4 regions of the Shinella sp. 1A1 genome follow, and region 4 is predicted to be linked to each of the others. Evidence: riboswitches for the same ligand, from Rfam matches in the RefSeq annotation. Region 4 holds a riboswitch; each other region holds the start of a gene.
The links. Region 4 has a riboswitch for cobalamin ahead of ACZ48C_RS12735 (aromatic ring-hydroxylating oxygenase subunit alpha). Riboswitches for the same ligand answer to the same signal wherever they lie in the genome.
Positions count from the first base shown of each region.

Region 1: linked by a shared signal. The riboswitch ahead of ACZ48C_RS23435 (ABC transporter substrate-binding protein) and the one ahead of ACZ48C_RS12735 (aromatic ring-hydroxylating oxygenase subunit alpha) in region 4 are both predicted to bind cobalamin.
Region 2: linked by a shared signal. The riboswitch ahead of ACZ48C_RS14445 (acyl-CoA thioesterase) and the one ahead of ACZ48C_RS12735 (aromatic ring-hydroxylating oxygenase subunit alpha) in region 4 are both predicted to bind cobalamin.
Region 3: linked by a shared signal. The riboswitch ahead of nrdH (glutaredoxin-like protein NrdH) and the one ahead of ACZ48C_RS12735 (aromatic ring-hydroxylating oxygenase subunit alpha) in region 4 are both predicted to bind cobalamin.

Region 1 is NZ_AP039672.1:1,435,930-1,438,122, reverse strand. Features, by position in the region: gene ACZ48C_RS23440 (FecCD family ABC transporter permease) at 1-295, opposite strand, end outside; gene ACZ48C_RS23435 (ABC transporter substrate-binding protein) at 292-1,308, opposite strand; cobalamin riboswitch at 1,474-1,722, opposite strand; gene ACZ48C_RS23430 (ABC transporter ATP-binding protein) at 1,774-2,193, opposite strand, start outside.
Region 2 is NZ_AP039671.1:2,952,039-2,954,231, reverse strand. Features, by position in the region: gene ACZ48C_RS14450 (DUF1852 domain-containing protein) at 1-332, opposite strand, end outside; cobalamin riboswitch at 665-868, shown strand; gene ACZ48C_RS14445 (acyl-CoA thioesterase) at 967-1,791, shown strand; gene ACZ48C_RS14440 (LysR family transcriptional regulator) at 1,794-2,193, shown strand, end outside.
Region 3 is NZ_AP039672.1:1,480,394-1,482,586, reverse strand. Features, by position in the region: gene nrdE (class 1b ribonucleoside-diphosphate reductase subunit alpha) at 1-258, opposite strand, end outside; gene nrdI (class Ib ribonucleoside-diphosphate reductase assembly flavoprotein NrdI) at 255-653, opposite strand; gene nrdH (glutaredoxin-like protein NrdH) at 664-885, opposite strand; cobalamin riboswitch at 1,131-1,345, opposite strand; gene ACZ48C_RS23650 (methylenetetrahydrofolate reductase) at 1,484-2,193, opposite strand, start outside.
Region 4 is NZ_AP039671.1:2,594,007-2,596,199, reverse strand. Features, by position in the region: gene ACZ48C_RS12745 (diguanylate cyclase domain-containing protein) at 1-1, shown strand, start outside; gene ACZ48C_RS12740 (DUF6656 family protein) at 7-612, opposite strand; cobalamin riboswitch at 909-1,101, shown strand; gene ACZ48C_RS12735 (aromatic ring-hydroxylating oxygenase subunit alpha) at 1,205-2,193, shown strand, end outside.

The DNA.
Region 1 (2,193 bases), on a different replicon from region 4:
TGCGAAGCAATGCCTGGAGGATGGCGCCGCACAGCGCGAGCGAGGCCCCCGCGCTGGCCGCCACCAGCGCCCGGCTGAGACGATAGTCCCAGATGACGCCCTCATGGATGCGATTGAGCTCGAACGCCGTTGCGAAAAGCCGGTTCGACACGGCCCTTGCGGTCGTGGAAACGGGAATCGCGATCTCGCCGATGGAGACCGCGAGGCCGATCATGAGGGCAAGGAGAAGGCTGGCGGCGATGGCGAGTGCCGCAAGCACCCACCACCGATACCGCCACGAAGCGGTAATCCTCACTGCGCGAGGCCGAAGGCCTTGATGCCGTTCGCCAGCGTCTCGATGCCGTCGATCGTGCGGATCGTCGGGTTCATCGACTGGGCGTCCATCATCACGAAGTGCTTGTTCCTGACGGCATCGAGTTCCCTGGTGACGGGATCGTTTTCGAGGAAGTCGATCTTCACCTTCGGATCGTCCGCGGCATAGCGGCGGCGGTCCATGGTCGCGAGCACGATGACGGCGGGATTTGCCTGCGCGATCGTCTCCCAGCCGACCAGCGGCCATTCCTCCTCGGTCGTCACGACATTCTTCGCGCCGATGGTCTTGAGGATATAGGCCGGCGCGCTGTTCTTGCCGGCGATGAAGGCATCGCCATTGACTTCCTTGCTGGAGAACCAGAACACGACGGGCAGGTTCTTGCCGGCCGCGCCGGCGATGGACGCCACGGCATCCGCCTCGCGCTTCTTCAACTCGGCGATCAGCGCGTCGCCCCGGTCCTTCACGTCGAAGATCTCGGAGAGTTCGGCGATTTCCCGATAGACAAGGTCCATGGTGAACAGCGTCTCGCGCACGCCGTCTCCGCCGTCCGTGTTGATCTTGGCGACGCAATCGGCCGGCGCGATATAGGTCGCGATGCCGAGATCGGCGAATTGCTCGCGCTTGCCGACGGAGCCCTGCGCGCCGACATGCCATTCGAATTCCGCGGCCACCAGATCGGGTTCCTGCCCGACCACGGCCTCGAAGCTCGGATCGTTGTCCGCCAGCCTTTTGATCCTGCTATTGGCCTCGGCATATTGCGGCAGCACCGGCCCGACCCAGACCGCCGTTCCCGCGACCTTGTCGGCAAGGCCGAGCGAGAAAAGCACCTCGGTCATGCCCTGGCCGATGGAGACGATCTTCTTCGGCGCTTTCTCGAAGGTGACCTGCCGGCCGCAATTTTCGAGCGTCAGCGGATATTGGGTGGCGGCGAAAGCCGCGCCGGCAAGGCCGGTAAGGCCGAGGGCGAAGGTGATGGTTGCGATTGTCTGGCGCATGGGAGCCTCGATCTCGGGGAGGGCGGCAATACGGCGCGGCGGTGCGCGACGGATTGCTCACGCCTCGTGGACGGGAAAAGCCCAATCGAGGCGGATGAAGGCCGTATATCGGCGAAGGCTCAGGTCAAACATGTCTGCTCCCTTCCAGGCATCCCCGCCCGGCTGATTGGATCGTGTTCGACGGCAGGTCTCCTGGCTCGCGGATATCTGTCGATCACCTGCCTTCCCGCGACATCCGCAGTGGCATGGCCCTTGGCCCGGAAAAGGCCTTGCCGGCCCTTCCCGTGATGATCGGCAATCCGCTTACAGTTGCGGGGGCAGCCACGGTCTTGGTCCCTGTTGGGTCGTCCGCACCGTGTTCCCTATTAATCCCGTCGGAGCCTTCCTCCGGGAACCGTCGGGCCCAATTAGGACGCCGGTCCGCACGGCGTCAAGTGGCGTCCTGCCCGATCTCTATCCCGGGTCTCAGGCGACCTTCGCCTCCTGCCAGACCACGTGCCCGTTCCCGACCTCCCTGCGGATGGAGAGGGGCGGGGCGTAGTCGAGCGGCTTGACGGGGCTGGGCAGCTCGCCCTCGTTCGGGATGAAAAGGCGGCGTTCGCGGTCGGCGTCGGCAATGGGCACCGCATCCATCAGCTTGCGCGTATAGTCGTGCTGCGGGTTCTCGAACACCTGGGCGCGCGTGCCCATCTCGACGAAGCGGCCGGCATACATCACGGCGACGCGATGGCTGATCTGTTCCACCACCGCCATGTCGTGGCTGATGAACAGGTAGGAGATGCCGGTCTCGTTCTGGATGTCCTGCAACAGGTCGAGCACCTGCGCCTGGATGGAGACGTCGAGCGCCGCGACGCTCTCGTCGGCGACGATCAGTTTCGGCGACAG
Region 2 (2,193 bases), 360 kb from region 4:
CCCTGAATGCGCTCGTTCGTCTTTCGATCGACGATGTTCGTTTTCAAGATCTCGATCAACGGGAAGGCTTCGTTCTTGCCCCCCGCATCGATGTTCATCTCGACGGAAATGATTTCGAGTTCGACGGAATACCGGTCGCCGTTAGGGTTATCCCAATGCGCCAGGGCGTTGAAACGATTGTCGATCATCCGCAAGGCATTGCGCAGGTTTTCCTGGCGGCTCTCCCCTCGGGCCAAATTGGCAAAATTGGTCGTGATCCGTGTATTTTCCGATGGAAGATAATCTTCATCGAAGGAAATACTCTTGATGGTAAATGTAAAATCGTTTTTCATCGCGATCGTATCCTGATTTCCGAGAAAAACCCTGCATCTGTTTTCCGATAATCAGGGCTTCCAATCTTCTTTTCCGGTTTTCTCAGTCAGCAGTCTTCGTACTCTCTGGAGCTAACGGCGGTGCGTGCTATGTAGCTGACGAAAGCATTGGCAAAAAATGGTTTTATCTCATTGAAGCATGAGACATGCTCATGGTTCTGCCCAACGCTCCCATGATCAAAGTTCGGAACGCCGTGGACATGAGTTGCCGCTTCAAGGAGGCAGGCTTCAGCGCGATGCGCATCTCCGGCACATTCCCGCGACAGACGCCTTGACCCCTTCGGCGTCATGCGACATTGGTTCGCTATCGTGGTTCTGCGGGCGAAGGTCCGGAGCTAAGAGGGAATCTCGGTGAGGGCATGGCCCGAATCCGAAGCTGCCCCCGCAACTGTAAGCGGCGAGCGAAAGTCCATTCATGTCACTGAGGCGTTCCTCGGGAAGACGGACGGAAGCAATGACCCGCAAGCCAGGAGACCTGCCGCGATAGATAACGTCCACGGGCGGGGTGTCCCGGAGTGCCGCTTTCGCGTCGGTACTTCCGTGCCGTCGTCTCTGCGTCATGTCCATGCCCTGCCGCAACCTGATGGCAGCGCCGATGACAGAGACCACGACGACAGGAAAGCCCGCCCGGAACGGCCCGACAACCCGTCTTGTCGACATCGTCTTTCCCGGAGATACCAACCATCACGGCACCCTTTTCGGGGGAACCGGCCTTGCCCTCATGGATCGCGTCGCCTTCATCGCGGCGACCCGCTTCGGGCGGGCGCCCTTCGTGACCGCCTCCTGCGAACGCATCGATTTCAAGCAGCCCGCACGCATCGGGCACATCGTGGAATTCACGGCGATCCCCATCAAGGCCGGGCGCCGTTCCCTGACCGTCGAGGTGGAAATGGCGGCGGAGACCATTGTCGGCCGCAAGCGGCACACCTGCACGCGCGGCATCTTCCACATGGTCGCCATCCCCGAAGGCGAGGATGCCGCGCGCTATGCCTTGCCCGAACTTCTTCCTGCGGAGGAACCGGAACCGAGCGAGGCCGTCACCATGGTCGATATCGTCTTCCCGGATCAGGCAAACAGCGTCGGCCGGATGTTCGGCGGCGAGGCAATCGCCTACATGACCAAGGCCGCTTTCGTCGCAGCGTCGCGCCATTCCGGCAAGCTGGTGGTGCTGGCATCATCCGAGCGCATCGACTTTGCAAGGGCAATCGAGATCGGTGAAATCGTCGAGGCGGAGGCACATGTCGAGCGCGTCGGCCGCAGCTCCATGTCCATCGAGACAAAACTCTGGTCCGAAAACCTTCTGACGGGCGAGCGGCACGTCACCGCCACGGGGCGCTTCAGCATGGTGGCGGTCGACAAGGACCACCGGCCGGTTCCAGTCCATGGCGAGGCCATCGCCCTCGAGCAAGGGAGGACATGACCATGCTGGACAGACAACATCTGTCGATCCTGCGCGAAGTCGACCGCATGGGCAGCCTGACGGCGGCGGCGGAACGGCTGAATGTGACCCAGTCCGCGCTCAGCCACACGATCCGAAAGCTCGAAGAGCGCTATGGCGTCGCCGTGTGGGAGAAGGACGGCCGCAATCTTCGCCTCACCGAGGCCGGTCGCTACATCGTCAGACTGGCGCAACGCGTCCTGCCCCAGATGGAGAGGGCCGAAGACGTCTTGTCCGACTACCGCCAGGGACAGCGGGGCTCGCTCAAAATCGGCATGGAATGCCATCCCTGCCACCAATGGCTGATGGGGGTCACGAAACCCTACCTGGTGGACTGGCCGGACGTCGACCTGGAGCTGACGACATCATTTGCCTTCGGCGGGG
Region 3 (2,193 bases), on a different replicon from region 4:
GAGGTAATCGAGCTTCTCCCTGAGATTATGGAAGAAGACGGTGTTCTGGTTGACGTGCTGGAGGAAATACTGCTTGGCCGCCTGCCGGTCCTTGTCGAGCTGGATCTTCCCCTCCTCGTCGTAGAGGTTCAGCATGGCGTTCAGCGCGTGGTAATCCAGCGCGGTGATCTCCGGGGCCTTCGCCGGCTTATCTCCCGCGGGATGAGAAAAAGCGTGAGGCGGTTTTTCGCTCGCATCCCGCGGCGTCGAAGCGTTCATCGTGTCCAAAATCGTTCCAGTCCCTGTCTGACATTGTCGACGTCCTCATCCGTGCCGAGCAGCTCGAAACGGTAGAGGAACGGCACCGCGCATTTCGCGGAGATGATGTTTCCCGCGACGGCATATCCGGCGCCGAAATTGGTGTTGCCCGCCGCGATGACGCCGCGGATCAGGCTGCGGTTGCGCGGATTGTTGAGGAAGCGGATGACGGGCTTGGGCACCGCTCCCTTCTCCCCGCCCCCGCCATAGGTCGGCGAAACCAGCACGAAGGGCCGGTCCGCCTGCGGGGCTTCCCCGGCCGCATCGAGCGGCAGGCGCAGGGCCTCGACCCCGAGCTTTTCCACGAAGCGCCGGGTGTTCTCCGACCGGCTGGAAAAATAGACGAGGTCCCCCACCGCCTTTTCCTCAGGCGAGCGCGCTGATCATGTCCGGGCGGAAGCCGGCCCAATGCTGCTCGCCGGCGATGACGACCGGGACCTGGCGGTAGCCGAGACCCTGCACGAGCGCATAGGCATCGGCATCCTCGGAAATGTCGACGACATGATAGTCGATGCCCTGGCGGTCGAGCGCGCGGGTGGTCGCGGTGCACTGGACGCAGGCGGGCTTGGAGTAGACGGTAATGGACATGGCTTTCCTCGTTTTCGATCAGGCATGGGATATCGCCCGGCCATCCGCCGATGGCCGTTCGATGAATTCTCGGTGATAAGGGCGGCCGTCTACGGACGGCCGGACGCGGGGCGCCGCCTACTCGCGCGGATGGACTGGCAACACGATCGACATGACTTCACCCCGAGGCATTTCGCGGGGGATCGGGGGAGACGGCGGGCGGCATCCTGCACAACCCAACGCTCGCCATCCGGACACCCCGCCCGTGGACGTTCATGCTCGAGGCAGGTCTCCTGGCTTGCGGGTCGCGGCATCCGTCCGCCTTCCCAAGGCATACGCCCCAGTGGCTCATCGAACGAATGCTCGCCGCTTACAGTTGCGGGGGCAGCTCCGGATTGACGCGGCCATCATGGCCGCCCCGGATTCCCGTCTTAGCCTTCCATCCTTTCGAATCGAAGGAACCTCGAACACAAGATATAGTAGACGAGGTAAAAAATGCGTCAACGGCTATGGTGGATTTTCCACGGTTTCATTGCGCACCAGCGAGCGGGTCCCCGGCAATCGCCTCCACATTCACCGCCATCGACTTGTGGCCGGCACGCACGACCGGTGCCTTTGCCTAGCACCAAGAGCCGCGCTTGCGCAGCCATGCGGCCGACTTGTCCAGCCCGCCGAAGGGGAAGACGTGGATCTGCGTGATGGGGCCCGGCATCGCCGTGCGCCAGCGCTCCTCGACGGGGCCGACGACCGTTTCCGGCGAATAGCCGGCGGCAAGCGCCATGAGCCCGCCACCATGCCGGGTCAGGACGGAGAGGGAGTTTCCGATGCCGCACATGGTTCCGTATTTGATGAGCGTCGTGATCTTGGCCGGTCCCGCAACGCCGAGATGGATCGGAACGTCGATGCCGGCGCGCACCAGCCCGTCCGCCCAGGCGATGGCCTTCTGCGCGTCGAAGCCGAACTGCGTGACGATGCGCAGGCGGGCATCCGTCCGCTCGGCGAAATCCAGCTTGCGACGTAACGCTTCCAGCGCGACCGCATCGGTGAAATCCGGGCTGCCCTCGGGATGGCCGGCAATGGCGAAGTCCCGGATGCCGAAGCGGTCGAGAACGCCCGTTTCCAGAACGTCGAGCGAGGACGAGAAAGGCCCGGCCGGCGGCGTGATGCCGCCGCCGATCACCAGCACGTCCATGACGCCCGCCTCTTCGGCCAGGCGACCGACGCGCCGTTCCAGCGCATCCCGCGAGGCGATCCGCCGGGCGGCGAGATGCGGCACCGGCACGCAGCCGGCCTCATGCAGCCGGCGGGCGGCGGCCAGCGTTTCCGCCT
Region 4 (2,193 bases):
AATGGACTATAGCGTCTGGATGACCTTGCGCAGCGCCTCGTCGCGCGCGCCGAGCATCAGCACGTTCTTCATCGCCAGCTTCGGATCGTCCGTGCGGAAGATCACGCCGTTGCCGCGCACCGTGCGGTCGATCGTGAGGCGGCCTTCCTCCTCGGTCGGGGCGATGGCGACGGCGAAATACATGCGGCCGGGCTTGCGCGATATGCCGGCGAAGAACTGGTCCTCGTCGCCGATCTCGGCCAGGAAATTGGCCATGTAGAAGGCCCATTGTACGTTTTCGAACTCCGCGAAGCGGCTGTTGGCGACGGTAATGTGGCAATAGCCGAGATGCGGCGTCCCGGCCAGCGTGCGGTGGAAGACCAGCTTGGGAAAGCGGATCGACCGGTGGAAGCCGTTGATGCGCTCGTGGGTGATGTCGCCGGCGCGCTCCAGCTTGCGGCCGGTGCGCTCGGCCACTTCCTGGTAGCTGAGATAACGCTTCTCGCTCGGGCTCCAGGCGATGCTCCGGTCGATGCGGCCGGTGCGCAGGAACTCCGTGTGCACGGCGGATCGGGGCGGATTGGCCCGCTTGAAGGCGACGGCGTCGTAGTACCGGAATTTCGTCTGCTGCACGCCTCGGGCACTCCATCCACGCGTCCTGTCCGGCAAAAGTTTATGGAAACGTCGTTAAGTATTTGTTTCAACCCGCGACGTCGCAAACCCGTAAGGAATATGGTCGCAATATGACAAGGGTTGTCGCTCCGGTGCCGACGGGTCGAAAGAGCGGGAAGAGCCCCCGGATTTGAAGCCTATCCATATGAGATATCAGGTGAAATAGAGGCCGCAGGTATCGATCTCCATGGTTGTGGCCTGTCGTCAAATCAAGAGGCCGTGTCGTTTTCCGGCATGCCGTTCGGACGTAGTTGCGCTTAGATAGGTCTACTCAAGGCGTCACCCTCGGCAGAGGGCGCGAAAATTGGGAAGCCGGTTGAATTCCGGCGCTGCCCCCGCAACGGTGTTGGAGGCGTGGAGAGGCCGACGGAGGAGGAACCCGGAAGGCGCCACGACAGTCCCGAAAGGACGCTCCTCAGCCCGGAAACCAGCCTGGAGGAACGATCGTGACGGCTGCGGCGGGCGGCCGGGAAGCGTGCAGTTCCGGGCCTGGCACCCGGGGGCCGTCTCCTTCCGTACGCCTCGGCGAATTTGGATATCTGAGGATCCCGGCATGGACATTCGCAGCGACGTGCTCCGCAAGCTCAAGAACCGGCGCGAAGGCTACAGCCTCGAGCAGGCCTTCTACACCGACCCCGATTACTACAAGCTCGACCTGGAGACGATCTGGTACCGCGACTGGCTGTTCGTCGGCCACGATTGCGAGATCCCGAAGGCCGGCAACTATTTCACCGTGCAGGTCGGCGACTATCCCGTCGTCATCACCCGCGACCGCGCGGGCACCGTGCGCGCGCTGCACAATGCCTGCCGCCATCGCGGCTCGCGCGTCTGCTCGCAGCACAGGGGCAGCGCCGCCAAGCTCGTCTGTCCCTATCACCAGTGGACCTACGAACTCGACGGTTCGCTGCTCTTCGCCCGCCACATGGACGAGAATTTCGACAAGAGCGAGCATGGCCTCAAGCCGGTCCATTGCCAGACGGTCGGCGGCTACATCTTCATCTGTCTCGCCGAGGAAGCGCCGGACTTCGCGCCCTTCGTCTCGCTCGTCGAGCCCTATATCGCCCGCCATCGTCTCGGCGAGACGAAGATCGCCTTCGAAAGCACCATCGTCGAGAAGGGCAACTGGAAGCTCGTCTGGGAGAACAACCGCGAGTGCTACCACTGCGCGGCCAACCATCCCGAGCTCTGCCGCACCTATCCGGAAGCGCCGAGCGCGACCGGCGTGCAGGGCGCGCAGGACGATCCGGAAATCTCCGGCCACTGGGCCAAGTGCGAGGCCGCCGGCCTGCCGAGCCAGTTCCGCATGTCGCCGACCGGCCAGTTCCGCGCCGCGCGCATGCCGCTCATCCAGGATGCCGAGAGCTACACCATGTCCGGCGCCCGCGCCGTGCAGCGCCCGCTTTCCAGCGACGTTCTGGAAAGCCATATCGGCGCACTGCTGCTCTTCCACTATCCGACGACGTGGAACCACGTTCTGGCCGACCACGCCATCACCTTCCGCGTGCTGCCGCTCGGTCCCGAACTGACCCAGGTCACGACCAA